Regions from separate parts of the Comamonas koreensis genome, predicted to be linked through region 3. Evidence: predicted binding sites of a transcription regulator. Region 3 holds the regulator's gene; each other region holds the start of a gene.

Region 1 (6,121 bases), 1.3 Mb from region 3:
CTCAAAATGCCCCGCCTCGCGCAACTTGGTCAGTTGCGCACCTGCCGGAATCGAGCAGCGCATCGCGACAAACAAGGCCGCCGTCAGCGGGATGAGCTCGAGCACCAGCACGCGGATGACCATCTCGACAGCGACGCGCGAGAGGCCATAGCTCGTGGCGGTTACAAAGACGATCCGCGCCACCACCAGGCACAGCAAGGCGGCCAACGCGGTAAAGCCCAGCAGGATGGGCGCGGTGTCGACATACATGCGGCGCATCAGCCGCGCGCGGGTCTGCGGGCCGTAGCTGGTGGGCGACATCAGCATCACCAGCACGACCGCACCCAGGTAAAAAATACGCCACCAGGCCACCGCCCAGCGGCGCGCCGTGCGCCAGGTCCGGTGGGGCCATTGGGGTTGAAGCAGACTTGCCAGCATCAGGCGATCATAGGCGATCGGCGCCATCGTGGGCACCTGCCAGCAACATGGCTGGCAAGCCCAGACACTGCCACCGCGCCATGAAAAAGTGGCTCAAGACTTCTGGCGCGCCTTCCAGGCCTGCACCGCCTTCAAGGTCTGCTGCACATGCTCGAGCGGATCGCTGCCCTCATGCGCATAGATCACCTTGCCGTCAGGTGCAATCACGTAGGAGATGCGTGAAGCGGTGCCCGGCCGTGCGGCGGAGCCTGCGTCATAGGCCTGGATGGCCTTGGCATCGGGGTCGGAGGCGACGCTGAACTGGTTACGGCAGGCCTCGCTGGAGAAGCGCTGCATCGTGGCAATGTCGTCATGCGAGATACCGACGACCTGCGCGCCGGAGGCCGCAAAGCTCGGCGTGGCCTCGGCAAAGGCATGGGCCTCGATCGTGCAGCCCTGGCTGAAGGCCTTGGGGAAGAAGTACAGGACGACGGGGCCGCGCTTCAAGGCCTCGGCCATGTCAAAGCGCTGCACCTTGCCGGCCAGTGCCGACTGTGTGCTGAACATCGGTGCCTGGGCACCAACAGCCAGCGCCGCCTGGCTGGGCAGGCTGACCAGCGCCGCGCAGCCCATCACCACCGAGGCCAACGCCCCCACGAATTTTGCTTTCATAGTCGATCCTTCTGTTGTCATCTAGATACGCCCCAAGCCTGGGCCATTGGCGGCAGGCTCTGTTTTTCGCCTGCGCTCCATCGCTCCACACCACAGCCCCTAGAATATGCCACCTGGCGTGATGGCATACATCATCACCCCTTTGACTGTTTATGCAACTACCTCCTTGGCCGACTGTGCGAAAGCCATGCGAAGGTGTGACCCTCAAGGAGACAACAAGATGATGAAACACATTCTGCAATGCGCCGCCGTGGCGCTGACGGTGGGGGCCGCTTCGGGTGCCATGGCCCAGGGCTCGGCGACGGACTACCCCGGCAGCAAGCCGGTGCGCATGGTCGTGCCCTTCCCACCAGGCGGTGGCACCGATATTCTCTCGCGCATCATCGCGCAAAAGCTCAGCGAACAGAACCACTGGACGGTGGTCGCTGACAACCGGGCCGGCGCGGGCGGCACCATCGGTATCAGCGAAGTCGCCAAGGCCCAGCCAACGGGCTATGACATCGTCATGGGCCAGAAGGACAACGTGGTGCTGGGCTACTACCTGTACAAGGGCCTGCCCTGGAACCCCGCCAAGGACTTGACGCCCATTGCCCATGTGGCCTACTCGCCGGTCATCATTGCCACCTCGGAAAACAGCAAGTTCAAGACCTTGAACGATGTGATCGCCGCCGCCAAGGCCGACCCCGGCAAGATCACCTACGGCTCGCCCGGCAATGGCACCAGCATCCATATCGCTGGCGTGCTGTTTGAGAAGGCGGCCGGCGTCAAGCTGACCCACGTGCCGTACAAGGGCTCCAACCCCGCGCTGCTCGACACCTTGTCCGGCAATGTCGATCTGCTGGTGTCGTCCGTGCCCTCGGCCATTGGCCAGATCAAGGCCGGCAAGCTGCGTCCGCTGGCTGTTACCTCGGCCAAGCGCAGCAGCTCGCTGCCCGATGTGCCTACCGTTGCGGAACTGGGCATGAAGGGCTTTGATGTGAGCACCTGGTATGGCCTGTTTGGCCCCAAGAACCTGCCCGCCCCCATCGTCAGCAAGCTCAACACCGAGGTCAACAAGCTACTGGGCCAAAAGGAAGTGCAGGATTCCATCCTGGCCCAAGGCGCCGAGCCCCAGGCCATGTCCGTATCGGACTTTGACAAGTTCTTCCACAAGGACTTCCAGGACGCTAAGGCCATTGTTGAAGCCTCGGGCGCGACCATCCAGTAAGCCCCAGGGCTGGGATACGGCAAGGGCACCTCGCAGGTGCCCTTTTTTTATGACCAGGCCAATGGGCCGATGGTGATCAATGGCAATGCCAGCGCTCAGGCACCGTCGCCCTGGAAGGCCTGGCGGCGCAAGGTCACCACCAAGGTATCGCGGTGGCCGGGGGCATCGCCCAGCGGCTGGATCGGCGTGCTCTCATGGATCATCCGGGCGTCGTCGAGCAGCATCAGCGACCAGGGCTCGGTGAGCGTAAAGCGCAGGCCTTGCGGGCCCTGGGCGTCGAACACCCGCGTCTCCCCGCCTTTGATGCCCTCGCGTGCCACCAAAAACACCGCCACCAGATCCACGCCATCGCGGTGCGCACCTTCGGGGGTGGGCCGGCCAATGCCCTCGGCGGTGTCGATGCGGAACTGGTGGGCCTCGGTATACCAGGGCGCGTGCTCCGCACTGGGAAACAGTGCCTGCGCCGTGTGACCCAGCGCACGCATGATCTGGCGCCAGGCGGGCAGCGCCTGGGTGCTGGCTGCGACGGGCTCAAACCAGCGCTGCATGCCGCCATGCAAGGCGTTGTACTCCACCGGCTGCCAATGGGCACGGTGGGCTACGGACTCAACCTGGTCATCCTGCACCACATAGCAGGAATGGCGGCGCTTGCGGTAGCGCCCGCCGTCTTTGAGGTAGGCATCATGGGGCATGGCCTCCCAGTGGCTGCCGAGCGCTGCCAGGTCATCGGGCGGGCAGGCTGCCCACTGCGCCACGGCGGCGGGGCTGAGCACCGCATAGCCATAGGCGCGCAAAGTGCCGTCCACCTGGTCGGCATCACAATAAGGAGGAGGAAAGGACTGCATGTAAAACTCCGTCAAGCGGGCGAGCTTACGGCGGTCACAAAAGCATTGCGTGCTGCACAACTTTGGGCAGCGCCGCAGCGCTGCCCGGTAGCCATCCACTCAACGAAAACGGCACCAAGCCGGGTGCCGTCGCTGACATTACTGGCGAACGACCAGCACGGGGATCAGGCTGTCGCTCAGCACGCGCTGGGTCACGCTGCCCAGCACCAGCTTTTCCAGGCCCTTGCGGCCGTGCGAGCCCATCACAATGAGGTCGGCGCCGGTGGTTTTGACCGCTTCCATCACCCCGTCGTGTACGGAGTGGCCTTCGCCCATGACGGTGTCCACAGGAATACCGGCCTGCTCCATCGCAGTTTTGACCGCGTCCAACGCGGTGTGCGCATCGGCAGTGGCAGCAGACAGGTACTGCGCCTGGCCATAGGCAAAATCGGCGCCCACGCCGGTGAAGGGATAGGGATCGATCACATACACCGCAGTGACCTGGCTGCCAAAGGCCTTGGCAAGACCGGCGGCCTTGTTGACCGCGAGCATGGAGGTGGCAGACCCATCGACCGGCACCAGAATATGTTTGAACATAGCGTCACTCCTTTTTGTTGTTGCATGCATAACTTACTCTAAAACGCAGGGCCCGGCAAACCTGGCAGGCCCTGCAGCACTGCCACCTATGCGGCAGTTGCAAGCGGTTTGCGCTGCATCAACGGGTGGCGCCGCGCCAGCCCGCGCCGCATAATGTTTGCACCGCCCTGCTGGGCCCTAACCCCTCTTCAAACGATGACAACATCCCTGCGCTCCCTGGGTCGATCCGCCCTGCAAGTCTCGCCGCTGTGCCTGGGCGGCAATGTATTTGGCTGGACGGCTGACGAGGCCACCAGCTTTCACCTACTCGATGCCTGGCTGGATGCCGGCATGAACTTTGTCGATACCGCTGACGTGTACTCGCGCTGGGCGCCTGGCCACAGCGGCGGTGAATCGGAGCGCTTGCTCGGCAAATGGCTGCGCAGCTCGGGCAAGCGCGCGCAGGTGGTGTTGGCCACCAAGGTCGGCAAGGATATGGGCGAAGGCAAGGTCGGCCTGCGCCCGGAGTACATCCGCCAGGCGGTCGACGCCTCTCTGCAGCGCCTGCAGACCGATTACATCGACCTCTACCAATCGCATGACGACGACGCGCAGGTACCGCTGGCCGATGTGATGGGCACCTTTGGCGAGCTGATCGCCGAGGGCAAGGTGCGTGCCGTGGGCGCCAGCAACTACAGCGCAGCGCGCCTGGCAGAGGCGCTGCAGACCAGCGAGCAGCATGGCCTGGCGCGTTATGAGAGCCTACAGCCGCTTTTCAACCTCTATGACCGTGCCGTGTTCGAGCAAGAGTTGCAGCCGCTGTGCGTTGCGCAGGGCGTGGGCGTCATCAACTTCTACAGCCTGGCTGCCGGCTTTTTGACCGGCAAATACCGCAAGGCCGAGGACGCGAGCAAAAGCCCGCGCGGCGCCAAGACCACCCAGCTGTATCTGAACGACCGGGGCTTGCGCATTCTGGCCGCGCTCGAACAGGTGAGCAGCCGCACGGGCGCCCCGATGGGCGAGGTGGCCGTGGCCTGGGTCATGCGCCAGCCGGCCATTGCCTCGCCGATTGCCAGCGCCAGCAACCTCGAGCAGCTGCAGTCGCTGATCCGCGCCAGCCAATTGCAGCTCGATGCCGATGCGATGGCCACGCTCAACGCCGCCAGCGCCGAAGCTTGAGCGAAGGCTGGCGACAAGCCTAGGCCAGCAGAATCGGCAAAATTTGCGCCGAAGGCAGGCGCCAGCAGCGGTCGGCCACCCCGTCAAGCGCGGTGGGCTCGGGGTTGATGACCACCACATGCGCGCCGCCCCGGGCGGCGATATGGGCCAGGCCAGCCGCCGGGTAGACATGGCCGGAGGTGCCAATCACCAGCATCAGGTCACAGGCCTTGGCGGCGTCTTGCGCCTGCTGCAGCTCGGCATGGGGCAAGGCCTCGCCAAACCAGACCACAGCCGGGCGCAGGTAATTGCCGCAACCAGGGCATTGCGGCGGCGCATCGCCTTCGGTAAAGCGGGCATCGCAGCAGGGCTTGGGCGGCAGCAGCCAGCGGTTGTCCATCAGATTGCCATGCAGGCACAGCACTGGCGTACTGCCGGCACGCTGGTGCAGGCCATCGACGTTCTGCGTGACCAGGGTCATCCGGCCGGGGTGGCGCGCCTGCCATTGGGCCAGCGCCACATGGCCGGCATTGGGCATCACCTGCCGCACCAGATCGCGGCGGTACTGGTACCAGTCCCAGACCCGCTGCGGATGGGCCAGAAAGCCCGCTTCGCTGGCCATCTCCTCAGGGCTGAACTGCGCCCAGTAGCCCGTCTGTGCATCACGAAACGTCGGCACGCCCGACTCCGCACTGGCCCCCGCCCCCGTCAACACCAGCAGATGCCGCGCATTGTGCAAGCGCTGTCGCAGGCTGGCAATTTCTGTATCGGCAAGCGGCAGCGCTGCGCAGGTATCCAAGGGATCAAATGACATAGAAGGTGCGGTGAAAAGCAGCTGCCTAGCATACGGCAAGGCTTGCGTTCCAGCGCCACAGTCCAGCATCACTGCGCAGGGCGCCGATTGAGCGACTTACATTCAGAAACTGTCATCACGATTTGGAGATGGACACGATGGACGGGCCGAGCCCAGAATGGCTGACCCACGACGAGGAGACAAGAATGCAATTCATCCCCTATCTGAACTTTGATGGCGATTGCGCCGAAGCCATGGCCTTTTACGCCCAGCTGTTTGGCGGCCAGATCATGCACCAGATGCGCTTTAGCGACATGCCGCCTGGCGAAGGCATGCCACCGCTCCCGCCTGAGGCGCAGTCGCGCCTGATGCATGCCCACCTGCAAGTAGGCAGCCAGGCGATCATGGCCTCGGACACGATGCCTGCGATGCCTGGCGCCAGCGCCGAGACCTGTGGTGGCGGCTATCTCAAACCCCAAGGCATGTGGGTGTCCA
Region 2 (6,121 bases), 1.4 Mb from region 3:
AGCAGCGCGATCACACCGCGCCGAAAGAGCGGGTGGTCGTCCACCACCAGCAGGCGTATCGCGGGGGTAGGCGCTTGCGCTGCCGTCATGCGGGGCTCCTGGAGGTGGCAAAGGTTGCGGCCGTGGGCGGCTGAAAAGTCGGTAGAGGCTGAAGGGGTTGCAGGGGCTGCAAGCGGGGCAGGCTCAGGCGCACGCAGGTGCCGGCCCCGGGGACGGAATGGATCTCCAGGCTGGCACCAATGCCAGCGGCGCGCTCGCGCATGATGCGCAGGCCCACATGGGTTTCATCCAGCGCCAGGGCGGCCTGCGCCATGCCCTGGCCATCGTCGCGCACCTCCACCGCCCACTGCGGGCCTTGCTCCACCTCCACCCACACCTGGCTGGCCTGCGCATGCTTGCGCACGTTGGACAGCGCCTCCTGCACCACATGCAGCACCTGCACCTGCACATCGGGCGGCAGCGCCATGCCTTCGCCGGCAATCTGCAGCTGCGCGGGCAGACCGGTCTGGTGCTCGAACTTGGTCAAGGTGGTGCGCAGCGCAGGCACGATGTCCTCGGCATTGGTACGGGTGCGAAAGTGCAGAAGCAGCTCACGCACATCGGACAGGCTTTCGCGGATGCCGGTATCGAGCTCGCCCAAGGTTGCCTGCACGCGCGCGCCATCCGGGGGCAGCCGCGCCATGTCGCTGCGCAACAGCCCCGCCTGGATCTTCAAGAACGCCAGGCTCTGCGCAATGGAGTCGTGCAGCTCGCGCGCCAGCAGGCCGCGCTCGTCGGCCACCGCCGCTTCGCGCTGCAAGGCGTCGGCGCGCAGGCCCTCCATGCCGCCGGCCAGGTGGCTGGCCAGCGCATCGAGCAGCGCACGGTCATCGGGCGCCAACATGGTGGCTTGGCGAAAGAACAGGTCCACCTCGCCCACCATGCGCTCATGCAGCCGCACCGGCACGCTCAGCACGCTGACAAAGCCCGCCCGCCGGCATTGCCCGGCATCGACCCGGCCGGCCGCTGCCGGCACGCCACGGCGCCAATCCTGCAGCGCCACCAGCTGGGTCTGCGCCTGGGCCTGGGGCTGGCCGCAAACGCAGTCACCGGTGGGCAGGCAGTGCTCGGCATCGACCATCTCCTCGGGCAGCCCTTCGGACGCGAGCAGCACATAGCGGCGGTTGTGCTCGTCCGACCAGCGCAGCGCCACCGCATCGGCCTGCGCCGTCTTGCGCATCTGGGCCGCAAAGCCCTGGGCCAGCACCGGCAGCGCATCGGCGCGCGCCACCAGCGCGGCAGCGTCGTACAGCACCGCCAGGCGGGCGCGTTCGGCCTGCAGGTGTTCGGTCTTTTGCTGCACGCGGCGCTCCAGGCTGGCATACAGGTCCTGCAGGCGCACCGCCATGCGGTTGAAGCCCCGCGCCAGCGCACCAAACTCATCGCCGCCATCGGCGTGCACCCGCACCGACAAATCGCCCGCCTCGACCTGGGCCAGGGCCGTCTGCAGCCGCGCCAGCGGCCCAAACACCAGCAGCTGGGCCGCATACAGCAGCGCCAGCGCGGCAGCAATGGCCAGCGCCATCATCACGAACTGGGCGGTGTTGAGCCAGGTCGTCCAGCGCGCCAGTTGCTGCTCGATGCGGCCGACCAGGTGGTCCACCTCGCCGACAAAGCTCTGCGCCTGCTGGGCCGTGACCTCGGCCTGCACCACATGGCTGCCAGTCACCGGCTGCTGCCAGGCTGCGCGCAGCCGCTGCCAGCGTTGCTGCACAGCTTGCAGGGCGGCACGCGAGGCCTTATCGCGCGGCACCGACAGCGGCCGGGCGGCATCACCCTTTTCCAGCAAGGCCAGGCTGGTGTCGAGCTGGCCGATCAGCAAGGCCAGGCGCTGCGGGCTCGCCTCCGGCAAGGCCTGCGCCAGCTGCCAGGTCTGCATGCGCATGCGCCCCGCTTCGTTCACGGCCGCAGCGCCGCCTTCGAGCGACCAGGTCAGCCGCAAGGTCAGGCCAATCGCGACCAGCGCCATCAGCAGCAGCGCGCAACCAATGGCGCCGATCTTGACGGCCAGCGGCCGCTGGCGTGCTGGCTGCAGTTCCCCTTTCATGGCCCCGCCTCCGGGTAACGCACCCCGCGCCGCTGCGCCATCTCGCGCCCCATGGCGGCTTGCACGGCTGGCTCCAATTGCGCTTGCGCGCTGGGGTAGGCCTGCGTCTCCTCTGCCGCGATATGGCGCGTATAGACCTCGGCAAAATCGGCCCAGCGGCGCCGGGCCGCCACCAGCGCCCCGCCCATCGGTGCATGGCCTGCTTGCACCGCCTGCAGATCCGCCCGTATCGCCGGCCACAGCGCCTCCATCTGCCGGTGCTCGGCCTGCAGCTGGTCTGCCAGCGCGCCCTGCCCCGCCGCCCGCAGTACGGGCAGCACATGCTGCTCTTCATCCTGGTGGTGCAAGGGCGCCGCCAGGTCAAAGTAGCGCTGCACATCGGCCGCCGCATCGCGCGCCTGGCCCTGCGCATCGCCGCCGCCCTGCTCGGCCAGGTAGGCACCCAGGCGGCCCAACAGATCCAGGCTGCGCGCCACCCGGCCGTGGCAGGCCTGCAGCATGCCGAACGGCTCGTCAAAGCCTGCTGTGGGTGGGGTGTTCAGGAGCTGTTTCACAGCCTCCATTTTCGCTGCCCATCGCTGACCGTGCGTTGCGGTGTACGCCAAGCATGATCCAGGTCAAATTTTGCTGACTGACGCAGGCGCACAGTGGTGCGGTACTGCTATATCTTTGCCCTGTTAGCTCTTTATGGCCAAACGTTTTCCTATCCATCCTGCGCATCCGGAGCGGACTTGCTGGGGGTGTGACCGTTATTGCGCTGCGTCGTCCATGGCTTGTGGCAATGGGTCGGAGCGGTCGGCGCATCCGGTGGAGTTGTTTGGGCCCGATTGGGCGGACTGGGATCCTTTGGCTTCTCAGCCTGCTGAGGATGCCGGTCTGCCAGGGCAGTCCTGATGTTTCGGGCGGCGTGCGGATCGTGTGACGGTCGGCATTCCATCGCTCTTGGCCCTGCAGGCTCCTGCTGTGGCCTTCAGGCCTGAGGCCGGTTTTCGCCCGGCAGGCGACTTACTTTCTTGCTCGTGCAAGAAAGTAAGCAAAGAAACACGCCCCTACCGTCTGCGACCCCTTCGCTGCGCTGCGGGGCAACCTGTGGTGTGACGTTTGCGGACTGCGCCGTGGAACTCACTACGCGCTAAAGCGCTCCGTTCAAACAGCCACGGCGAGTCAGTTCACGAAGCATGCGCGCTGGGGCGCGCATGCCAGCCCGCAAACGCCCCACCACAGGCGCATACAGAAGGGGGATGCCGTCACCTCCCATGCCGAGCGCAGCGATGCCAGCTTGGGCTGCTGGGCCCCCTCTTTCCCCTTCTGTCCGTGCCGAGAAGCACAGGCCCAGGGGCGGGCGTGTGCCGAAGGACACACGCCTTCGTCGTCATGCTTGCCGCATCTGTTTGAACGGAGCGCCCTGGCGCGTAGTGAGTTATGCGGCACGTCCCTGGGCCGAGCATCGCAGGTTGCCCCGCAGCGCAGCGAAGGGGACACGGACAGCAGGGGCGCACTTCTTTTGCTTACTTTTCTTGTGCGAGCAAGAAAAGTGAGTCGGCTGCCGGACGAAATCCGGCTTCTGTCCTTCAACAACAGAAGAAGTAGAAACCAGCCGCTGTGGCCAACGCTTCTCCATTAACTCGGCAATACCGTGCGATGGTCGGCCTTCCATCGCTCTTAGCCATGCAGGCTCCTGCTTTGGCCTTCAGGCCGGAGGCCGGTTTTCGCCCGGCAGGCGACTCACTTTCTTGCTCGTGCAAGAAAGTAAGCAAAGAAACACTCCCCTACCGTCTGCGACCCCTTCGCTGCGCTGCGGGGCAACCTGTGGTGTGACGTTTGCGGACTGCGCCGTGGAACTCACTACGCGCTAAAGCGCTCCGTTCAAACAGCCACGGCGAGTCAGTTCACGAAGCATGCGCGCTGGGGCGCGCATGCCAGCCCGCAAACGCCCCACCACAGGCGCATACAGAAGGGGGATGCCGTCACCTCCCATGCCGAGCGCAGCGATGCCAGCTTGGGCTGCTGGGCCCCCTCTTTCCCCTTCTGTCCGTGCCGAGAAGCACAGGCCCAGGGGCGGGCGTGTGCCGAAGGACACACGCTTCGTGAACATGCTTGCCGCATCTGTTTGAACGGAGCGCCCTGGCGCGCAGTGAGTTATGCGGCACGTCCCTGGGCCGAGCATCGCAGGTTGCCCCAGCGCCCCAGGCGCTGGGGACACGGACAGCAGGGGCGCACTTCTTTTGCTTACTTTTCTTGTGCGAGCAAGAAAAGTGAGTCGGCCGCCGGACGACATCCGGCCTCTGTCCTTCGATTAAGCAATAGAGGTAAAACGGAAGCTGAGCCGGTCAGCGGCTCTTAATTGGACATGGACAGAGCGATGGCAACACTCTACGCACCATCGCTCTTGGCCATGCAGACTCCTGCTTTGGCCTTCAGGCCGGAGGCCGGTTTTCGCCCGGCCTCTGTCCTTAAACAAAAAGCAGGCGGTTAACAAAGAGCCGACGGTGAGACATAACCAGGCGGCAATCAAACAAAAGAGCTACTGCACCAAAGGCGTTTCCGCCCCTTCCAAATCCACCCCCACCACCAGCGCCCGCCCAGCCAACAACCGCAAATACTGCGACAACCCCGTCGCAAAACTCTGCTGCCGCAGCTGCTGCAACACAGCGGCCCGCACCTGCTCATAAGGCGGCACGGTGCCCGCCTCGCGCTCCTGCACCTCCACCACATGCAGCCCAAAGCGGCTGTGCACCAGGCGCGGCAACACCCCCACCTCGGCATGGCCGAAAAGCTCGCGGGCGAACTCGGGGGCGCAATCCTCGATGCGCAGCCAGCCCAGCTGGCCACCCTGCGCGCCGCTGGGGCAGTTGCTGCTGGTGCTGGCAGCGGCGGCAAAGCGGTCGCCGGCGGCCTGCTCTTGCGGGGTGGCGCTGCGCACATCCAGCAGGCAGGCCTCGGCGCGCTGGCGCAAGGCGTTGATGTCGACGCCGGGCGTCACCGCAAAGAGCACATGGCGTGCCCGCACGCGCTCGCCCCGGGCGTAGCGGGCTGCGTGGGCTTGGTAGTGGCGGCGGCCGGCGTTGTCGTCGGGCTCGGGCAGTTGCAGCTCGGCGTCCAGCAACTGCTCGATGGCGCTGCCGGCCGCTTCGCTGATGGCGCCGGCGCGGGGCACGGGGTCGTCGGCAGCGAGCAGGCCCTGGGCCTGGGCGGCCTGGCGCAGCAGCTCGGTGCAGGCGCGCTGGCGCAGCTCCAGCGGGTCCAGCAGCTCATCGGCATCGCACAGCGCAATGCCGTTGACCTGGGCAGCGGCCAGCGCATCGCGCGGGGCGCCCAGCGGCGCCTCGATGCGGGGCAGGCTGAGGGCGGCGGGGCTGTCCTGGCAGCTGCAGGCTGCGCTGCCACAGCCACCCGTGGAGGTGTGCAGATCGGCGTTCATGGGCGGCCTCCTGGCTGCTTGTTGGACAGGTTCAGACGGCGCGCACGCACCAGCTGGTAGGGGCGTGCCAGGTAGGCCACGGAGGCGAAGCCGCTCCAGACATGCACCAGGCGGCTGAAGGGGAAGAGCAGGAAGATTGTCATGCCCAGCACCATGTGCACCTTGAACGGCCAGTCCAGCGCCACCAGGCCTGCCGCATCGGGGCGGAAGGTGACGATACGCTGGGCCCAGTCGGCCAGCACCAGCATCGCGTGGGCATCGGCCCGGTGCGAGAACGAGGCGGGCAAGGTGGCCAGGCCCAGCACCAGCTGCACCCACAGGATGATGAGGATGGCCAGATCGGTGCGGTGGCTGGTGCGGCGGATGCGCGGATCGGCAATGCGGCGGTGCAGCAGCAGGCTCAGGCCAATAAAGCAGACCAGGCCGGCGGTGCCGCCGGAGATGATGGCCAGCATCTGCTTTTGCGGCGCGGTGATCAGCCACTCATACATGAAGTGCGGCGTGAGCAAGCCCACCGTGTGGCCGAACAGCAGAAACAGAATGCCGATATGGAACAGGTTGCTGCCCCAGCGCAGCTGGCCGGCGCGCAGCATCTGCGAGGAGTCGCTCTTCCA
Region 3 (6,121 bases):
GCATGAGCGAGACCATCATGCTGGTCTCCAACCCCTACCAGGCCGATGCCCGCCATGGCGGCCAGGACGAGCGCCGGGGCGGCACGGTGGGCTTTGCGCTGCCGGGTGTGGGCGTGCGGGTGCAGGGCGATGACGGCCAGGCGCTGGGCGCCGACGAGATCGGCCATATCCAGGTGCAAGGCCCCAATGTGTTCAGCGGCTACTGGCGCATGCCCGAGAAGACCGCGCAGGAGTTCACTGCCGACGGCTGGTTCAAGACCGGCGACGTAGGCAAGATCGATGCGCGCGGCTATGTGACCATCGTCGGCCGCAGCAAGGACCTGATCATCTCCGGCGGCTACAACGTCTACCCGGCCGAGATCGAGGGCTTCATCAACGAACTGCCGGGCGTCGCGGAAAGCGCGCTGGTCGGCGTGCCGCATCCCGATTTTGGCGAAGTGGGTGTGGCGGTGGTCATTGCCAAGGCGGGCCAACCGCTCGATGCCGACGGCATCATTGCGACCTTGAAAAAGCAGCTGGCCAATTTCAAGATTCCCAAGCGCTGCTTTGTCGTGGGCGAGCTGCCACGCAACACCATGGGCAAGGTGCAAAAGAACCTGCTGCGCGACCAGTACCAGGACCTGTTCAAGGGCTGATGCGCCTATGGAGGCGGCATGCGCCGCCATGACAAAACCCTCGCGCTGTGGCCGCTCAGAAGCTGCCGCAGGCGAGGGTTTGCTATGGGGATGATGCGGTTATACGGCGATCAGCGCAGTACCAGCACCGGTATCGTGGCATGGGTCAGTACATGCTGTGTTTCGCTGCCCAGCAGCAGGCGCTTCAAGCCCCGGTAGCCGTGCGATGCCATGACGATCAGGTCGCAGTTTTCCTTCTTCGCCGTCTCCAGCAGCGCCTCGGCAATCATGTCGGACTTGATCACCAGGGTCTTGATGGGCACGCCGGTCGCGGCGCCTTCGGCCACCACCTTATCGACAATGCCTTGCGCTGCGCGTTCCCAGCCATCCTCGATGCGCGCAATGTCATCGGGGTTTTGCATGGTGCTGCCTTCGAAGTAGCTGCGCGGGTAGTTGGGCGAGATGTTGACGGCAGTCACCGTGGCATGGCTCAGCTTGGCCAGCGCCAGTGCGTGGCGCACGGCCTTCTCGGACAGCTCAGAGCCATCGGTGGCAAGCAGGATATGTTGGTACATGGCAGGCTCCTTTCAGGTCAGACATGGGGCAGGGCTGTGGGTGGCAGCCTTGCCGTGGATGCAACTCAGAGCATCGCCGCTTGCGGCTTGAGCGGATGTCGGATCAGACCGCGTTTGTATCCGCTGGCGGAGCGACTTGGAACAGGGTCTTAAGCCGAGCAGGCCTGGGTGTTGATCAGGCCCTGGAGCTTGTCGGTGTCCAGAATGCGCACATGGCGCTGCTTGACCTCGATGATGTTCTCCTCGGCAAACTTGGAGAAGGTGCGGCTGACGGTCTCGAGCTTGAGGCCCAGGTAGCTGCCGATTTCCTCGCGCGTCATGCGCAGGATCAGCTCATGCTGCGAAAAGCCCCGGGCATGCAAGCGCTGCACCAGGTTCAGCAAGAAGGCGGCCAGGCGCTCTTCGGCGCGCATGCTGCCCAGCAGCAGCATGACGCCATGCTCGCGCACGATCTCTCGGCTCATGACCTTGTGCACATGGTGCTGCAAGGCGGTCACCTCGCGCGACAGGTCTTCGAGCGAGGAGTAGGGCATCACGCAGACCTCGGCATCTTCGAGCGCAATCGCGTCGCAGGAATGGCGGTCGTTGACGATGCCGTCCAGGCCGATGATCTCACCCGCCATCTGGAAGCCGGTGACCTGGTCGCGCCCGTCTTCGGTGGCGATGCTGGTCTTGAAGAAACCGGTGCGTATCGCATACAAGGAGGTGAAGGTCTCACCGTTGCGGAACAGCGCGCTGCCGCGCTTGATCTTGCGCCGGGTGGCGACGATCTCGTCGATGCGCTCCATCTGTTCGGCCGACAGTCCCACGGGCATGCACAGCTCGCGCAAATTGCAGCTGGAGCACGCTACTTTGATGGAGTTGGATGTCATGTATCAATACCCGTGAACAACTATTCAGATAGGAACGACGTTCCTTGGATGGGCCTATTGTGCGTGCTGGCGCCCAGAGGCTTCTTGATGTACATCAAGGACGCGTGGCAGGCCTTGGGGCACATTGGGGCGTCCGCTAGGAAGAAGAACCATGATTTCCCTGACCCCTGAACTGCTGTGCCGTTTTGATGTTCCCGGCCCCCGTTACACCTCGTATCCTACCGCAGACCGATTTGTTGAAGCCTTTGCTGCGAATGAGTACAAGCTGGCGCTGGCGCAACGCGGCACCGGTCTGGCGGGCCGGCTGTCGCCGCTGTCCTTGTATGTGCATGTGCCGTTCTGCGCCTCGCTGTGCTACTACTGCGCCTGCAACAAGATCATCACCAAGCACGCCGAGCGGGCCGACGAATACCTGGATTACCTCGAGCGCGAGCTGGACCTGCAACTGGCCCATGTCAGCGCCCGCCCGACCATCAGCCAACTGCACCTGGGTGGGGGCTCGCCCACCTTCCTGACCGATGCCGGCCTCAGCCGCCTGATGGATATGGTCAAAGAGCGTTTTCATCTGCAGCCCGGTGGCGAGTACGCGATCGAGGTCGACCCGCGCACTGTGAGCGGCGAGCGCCTGCAGCACCTGTACCGGCTCGGCTTCAACCGGCTGAGCTTTGGCGTGCAGGACTTTGACCCGCTGGTGCAACAGGCGGTGCACCGCGAGCAGCCCGCTGACCAGGTGTTTGCCTTGGTCGAGCAGGCGCGCGCTATCGGCTTTGAATCCATCAATATCGATTTGATCTATGGTCTGCCCCAACAAAGCCCGGCCAGCTTTGTGCGCACCATGGAGCAGGTCAACGCGCTGCGGCCCGACCGCATTGCGCTGTATGCCTATGCGCACCTGCCCGAGCGCTTCAAGCCCCAGCGCCGCATCCAGGCCCAGGACCTGCCCAGCCCCGCCGACAAGCTGGCGATGCTGGCCCAGGCCCTGGCGGCGCTGGAAGCCGCCGGTTATGTGTATGTGGGCATGGACCATTTCGCCTTGCCCGACGATGCCTTGGCGGTGGCCAAGCGCCAGGGCCGCCTGCACCGCAACTTTCAGGGCTACAGCACCCAGCCCGATTGCGATCTGATGGCGCTGGGCGTGTCAGCCATCGGACGCATTGGCGCCACCTACAGCCAAAATGCCAAGACCCTGGAGGAGTACTACGACCTGATCGACCAGGGCCAGATTCCCGTGGTGCGTGGGCTGGCACTGACGCGCGACGACCTGCTGCGCCGCACGGTGATCATGGGCCTGATGTGCCAGGGGTGCCTGGCCATTGAATCGCTGGAGCAGGCCTGGCTGATTGATTTTGCGCAGTACTTTGCCGCCGAGCTGGCCCAGCTGCGTGAGCTGCAGGAGCAGGGCCTGGTGCAGCTGAGCGACGAATCGATCAATGTGACCGAGCTGGGCTGGTACTTTGTGCGTGGCGTCGCCATGGTGTTTGACAAGAACCTGCAGGCCGACCGCAACCGGGCGCGCTTCTCGCGGATTATCTGAGGGCAGGGCGTGGGCAGGCCTCAGCCCTGCCAGGCCGCCAGGCTCTTGTAGAGCATGTAGAGCGCCAGGCACAGCAAGATGCCGCCAAAGATCTTCTTGAGCTGGCCCACCGGCAGCCGGTGCGCGGCGCGGGCGCCCAGCGGCGCGGTCAGCACGCTGCAGGTGGCAATGGCGGCCAGGCCGGGCAGCCAGATATAACCCAGCGAATGCGGTGGCAGCCCCTGCAGGTGCAGGCCGGCCACCATGAAGCCGATGACATTGGTGACCGCAATCGGAAAGCCCAGCGCCGAGCTCGTGGCTACCGCGTTGTGCATCGGCACGCTGCACCAAGTCATGAAAGGCACGCTGATGAAGGCGCCGCCCGCGCCCACCAGGCCCGAGAGGCAGCCGATCACGCCACCCGCAGCCAGCTGGCCGGCCGTGCCCGGCATGGCGCGCATGGCCTGGCTGTTGGGCTTGCGGAACATGCGCAGTGCCGAGTAGCCAATGAACAGGCCAAAAAACAAACCCAGGTAGCTGCCCTTGAGCACCGCAAAAATACCCAGGCTGGCCAGCAGGCCGCCCAGCACAATGCCCGGGGCCAGGCGTTTGACAAGGTCCCAGCGCACCGCGCCATGCTGGTGGTGGGCGCGCACGCTGGACATCGAGGTGAAGACGATGGTCGCCATCGAGGTGGCAATCGCCATCTTGATCGCCAGCTCCGGCGCCACGCCCTGGGTGCCCAGGATGTAGGTGATGAAGGGCACCAGCACCATGCCGCCGCCAATGCCCAGCAGGCCCGCCAGAAAACCGCCGATCAGGCCCAGAAACGACAGCGGCAGCAAAACAAGAGGATCAGTCATGGCGCGCAGTAAAAAGGCCACCTGAAACAGGTGGCCTGAAACCCCGCTGTCGCGGAGAGGAGAAGACAGGTTGGGCGGAGCCTGCCCGAAAAAATCAGGTGTTCGCAGCGGATCCACTGGACCGTCATCCTGAACCGGGGGTTCAGGTGGGCGAGGGCAACCTATCGTTGGGTTCATCTGACGCGAGACGATCACGCTCAATAGGTAATGTACCAAGCCCGTGCTCGTAGAGCATTGGTTCAAGGAACTATAAAGTCCAGCAGGGCTGCGAACGCTTTCATTGTAATCGCTCGCGCCTGCCGCACCCACCAAAACTGCAATTCAATGTGCCTGGATTGGTCAAAAAAGATAGCTGGTTAGCCAGATTGAGCAATGGGTGGCGTGATATTTTGCAGCCAGGCATTGCATGGCGCGGCAATCTGGTGTTGGCGCCTGCTCGCGGCAGTGCCTCAAGCGCTGGTGCCCAGGGTGTCGGCCGGTTGCGCGGGGGCCGGCGCCAGCGCCGCGTCCAGCCGTTGCATCACCGACTGCACACGGGGCGCATCCCAGTCCAGGCTCGCCTGGTCCCCAGGGGCGGTCTGGGCCTGGACCTCAACCATCGCGGCAGACTGCGCAGCAGCTTGCGCCTGCAGGGCGTCTGCGGTCTGGCTGAGCTGGCTGTTTTGCACTTGCAAATCAAGCAGGTCAAAAGCGACATTGAGGGCCGCCAGCACAGCGATGCGCTCGCGGCCACGGATCTTGCCCGCGTCGCGGATGCCGCTCATGGCCTCATCGACATGCTTGACGGCAGCCAGCAGACGTGCTTCCTGGCCTTCGGGGCAGCCCAGCATATAGCTTTGCTGCATGATGTGTACTTCCAGCTGTTTCATCATTCGTCCTGGTCAAAGGTCTTGGGCAGGCGTTCGATCAGTGCATCCACGCGGGCGCGGGCCGCTGTCAGGCGCGATTGGAGGGAGTCGCGCTCCTGGGTCAGGGTGGTGACTTGCTCTTGCAATTGGGCGTGGGCGCGTTGCAAAGCCTCATGACGGCTCAGCAGTGCCTCCACCCGCTCAAGCATCAGATCCATAGAAGGCGTAGTGGCCATAGAGAGACAGTCTTCTTAAGTGCGCAATGGGTTTAACGCTAAAATTGTACCCGTTGGTGCTCGCCCCAGTGGTTCACATGGGGGCAGTTCAACGGGAAGCAGGAGCGCCGCTTGTGCCCTACAAGCCTTACGCAACCTGCGCTGCCCCCGCAACGGTAAGCGATGGTTGGCTTTTGCGCCATCCACAGCCACCACTATGCCACTGAATACCTTGAACAAGTGTTTGGGAAGGCGTGTGCTGTGTCATCGCCAGCCCGGATACCGGCCAACAATAGTGGAGGCGCGTGGCTGAGGCCTTGCCGCGGCTTCCGTGTTCCCCATTGCCGGCGGGGAGGCTGGCGCGGGGTGGTTCATCACCAACTCAGTGCATGTTTTCCTCTGCTTTTTCGACACGCCCCTGCGCGCGTCCCGCGCTTGCGCCCCGCTCGCGCACCCTCCATACCCCCCGTTTTTTGGCCTTGGCCATCGCAGCGGCGCTGCCCCTGTTTGCGCTGCCAGCACAGGCGCAGCAGGCCCCAGCCGCCCTGGAAACAGAGGGTAAAAACCTGCAAGAGATGGTGGTGACCGCCAACCGCATCGAGCAGCCGCTGTCCGATCTGG

Evidence for each region. Region 3 encodes FNR, which switches genes on or off when oxygen is low (the NO sensors DNR and NnrR bind a similar motif). Its sites were predicted from a motif close to TTGATNNNNATCAA; they were not measured.
Region 1: F0Q04_RS13235 (universal stress protein) is a predicted target of FNR. The motif match lies at 3,805-3,818, and genes of this name have one in related genera.
Region 2: F0Q04_RS01915 (hemerythrin domain-containing protein) is a predicted target of FNR. The motif match lies at 2,694-2,707, and genes of this name have one in related genera.

The regions. Positions count from the first base shown of each region.
Region 1 is NZ_CP043575.1:2,923,597-2,929,717, reverse strand. Features, by position in the region: gene F0Q04_RS13255 (MlaE family ABC transporter permease) at 1-417, opposite strand, end outside; gene F0Q04_RS13250 (peroxiredoxin) at 511-1,068, opposite strand; gene F0Q04_RS13245 (Bug family tripartite tricarboxylate transporter substrate binding protein) at 1,289-2,275, shown strand; gene F0Q04_RS13240 (2OG-Fe dioxygenase family protein) at 2,371-3,120, opposite strand; gene F0Q04_RS13235 (universal stress protein) at 3,259-3,696, opposite strand; gene F0Q04_RS13230 (aldo/keto reductase) at 3,892-4,854, shown strand; gene F0Q04_RS13225 (SIR2 family NAD-dependent protein deacylase) at 4,874-5,647, opposite strand; gene F0Q04_RS13220 (VOC family protein) at 5,833-6,121, shown strand, end outside.
Region 2 is NZ_CP043575.1:393,190-399,310, forward strand. Features, by position in the region: gene F0Q04_RS01905 (response regulator) at 1-89, opposite strand, end outside; gene F0Q04_RS01910 (type IV pili methyl-accepting chemotaxis transducer N-terminal domain-containing protein) at 86-2,086, opposite strand; gene F0Q04_RS01915 (hemerythrin domain-containing protein) at 2,083-2,640, opposite strand; gene F0Q04_RS01920 (DUF3079 domain-containing protein) at 2,774-2,980, shown strand; gene F0Q04_RS01925 (peptidylprolyl isomerase) at 4,611-5,507, opposite strand; gene narI (respiratory nitrate reductase subunit gamma) at 5,504-6,121, opposite strand, start outside.
Region 3 is NZ_CP043575.1:4,203,050-4,209,170, reverse strand. Features, by position in the region: gene F0Q04_RS19200 (malonate--CoA ligase) at 1-635, shown strand, start outside; gene F0Q04_RS19195 (universal stress protein) at 746-1,189, opposite strand; gene fnr (fumarate/nitrate reduction transcriptional regulator Fnr) at 1,339-2,061, opposite strand; gene hemN (oxygen-independent coproporphyrinogen III oxidase) at 2,213-3,595, shown strand; gene F0Q04_RS19180 (sulfite exporter TauE/SafE family protein) at 3,616-4,437, opposite strand; gene F0Q04_RS19175 (cell division protein ZapA) at 4,887-5,306, opposite strand; gene F0Q04_RS19170 (hypothetical protein) at 5,306-5,521, opposite strand; cobalamin riboswitch at 5,559-5,806, shown strand; gene F0Q04_RS19165 (TonB-dependent receptor domain-containing protein) at 5,890-6,121, shown strand, end outside.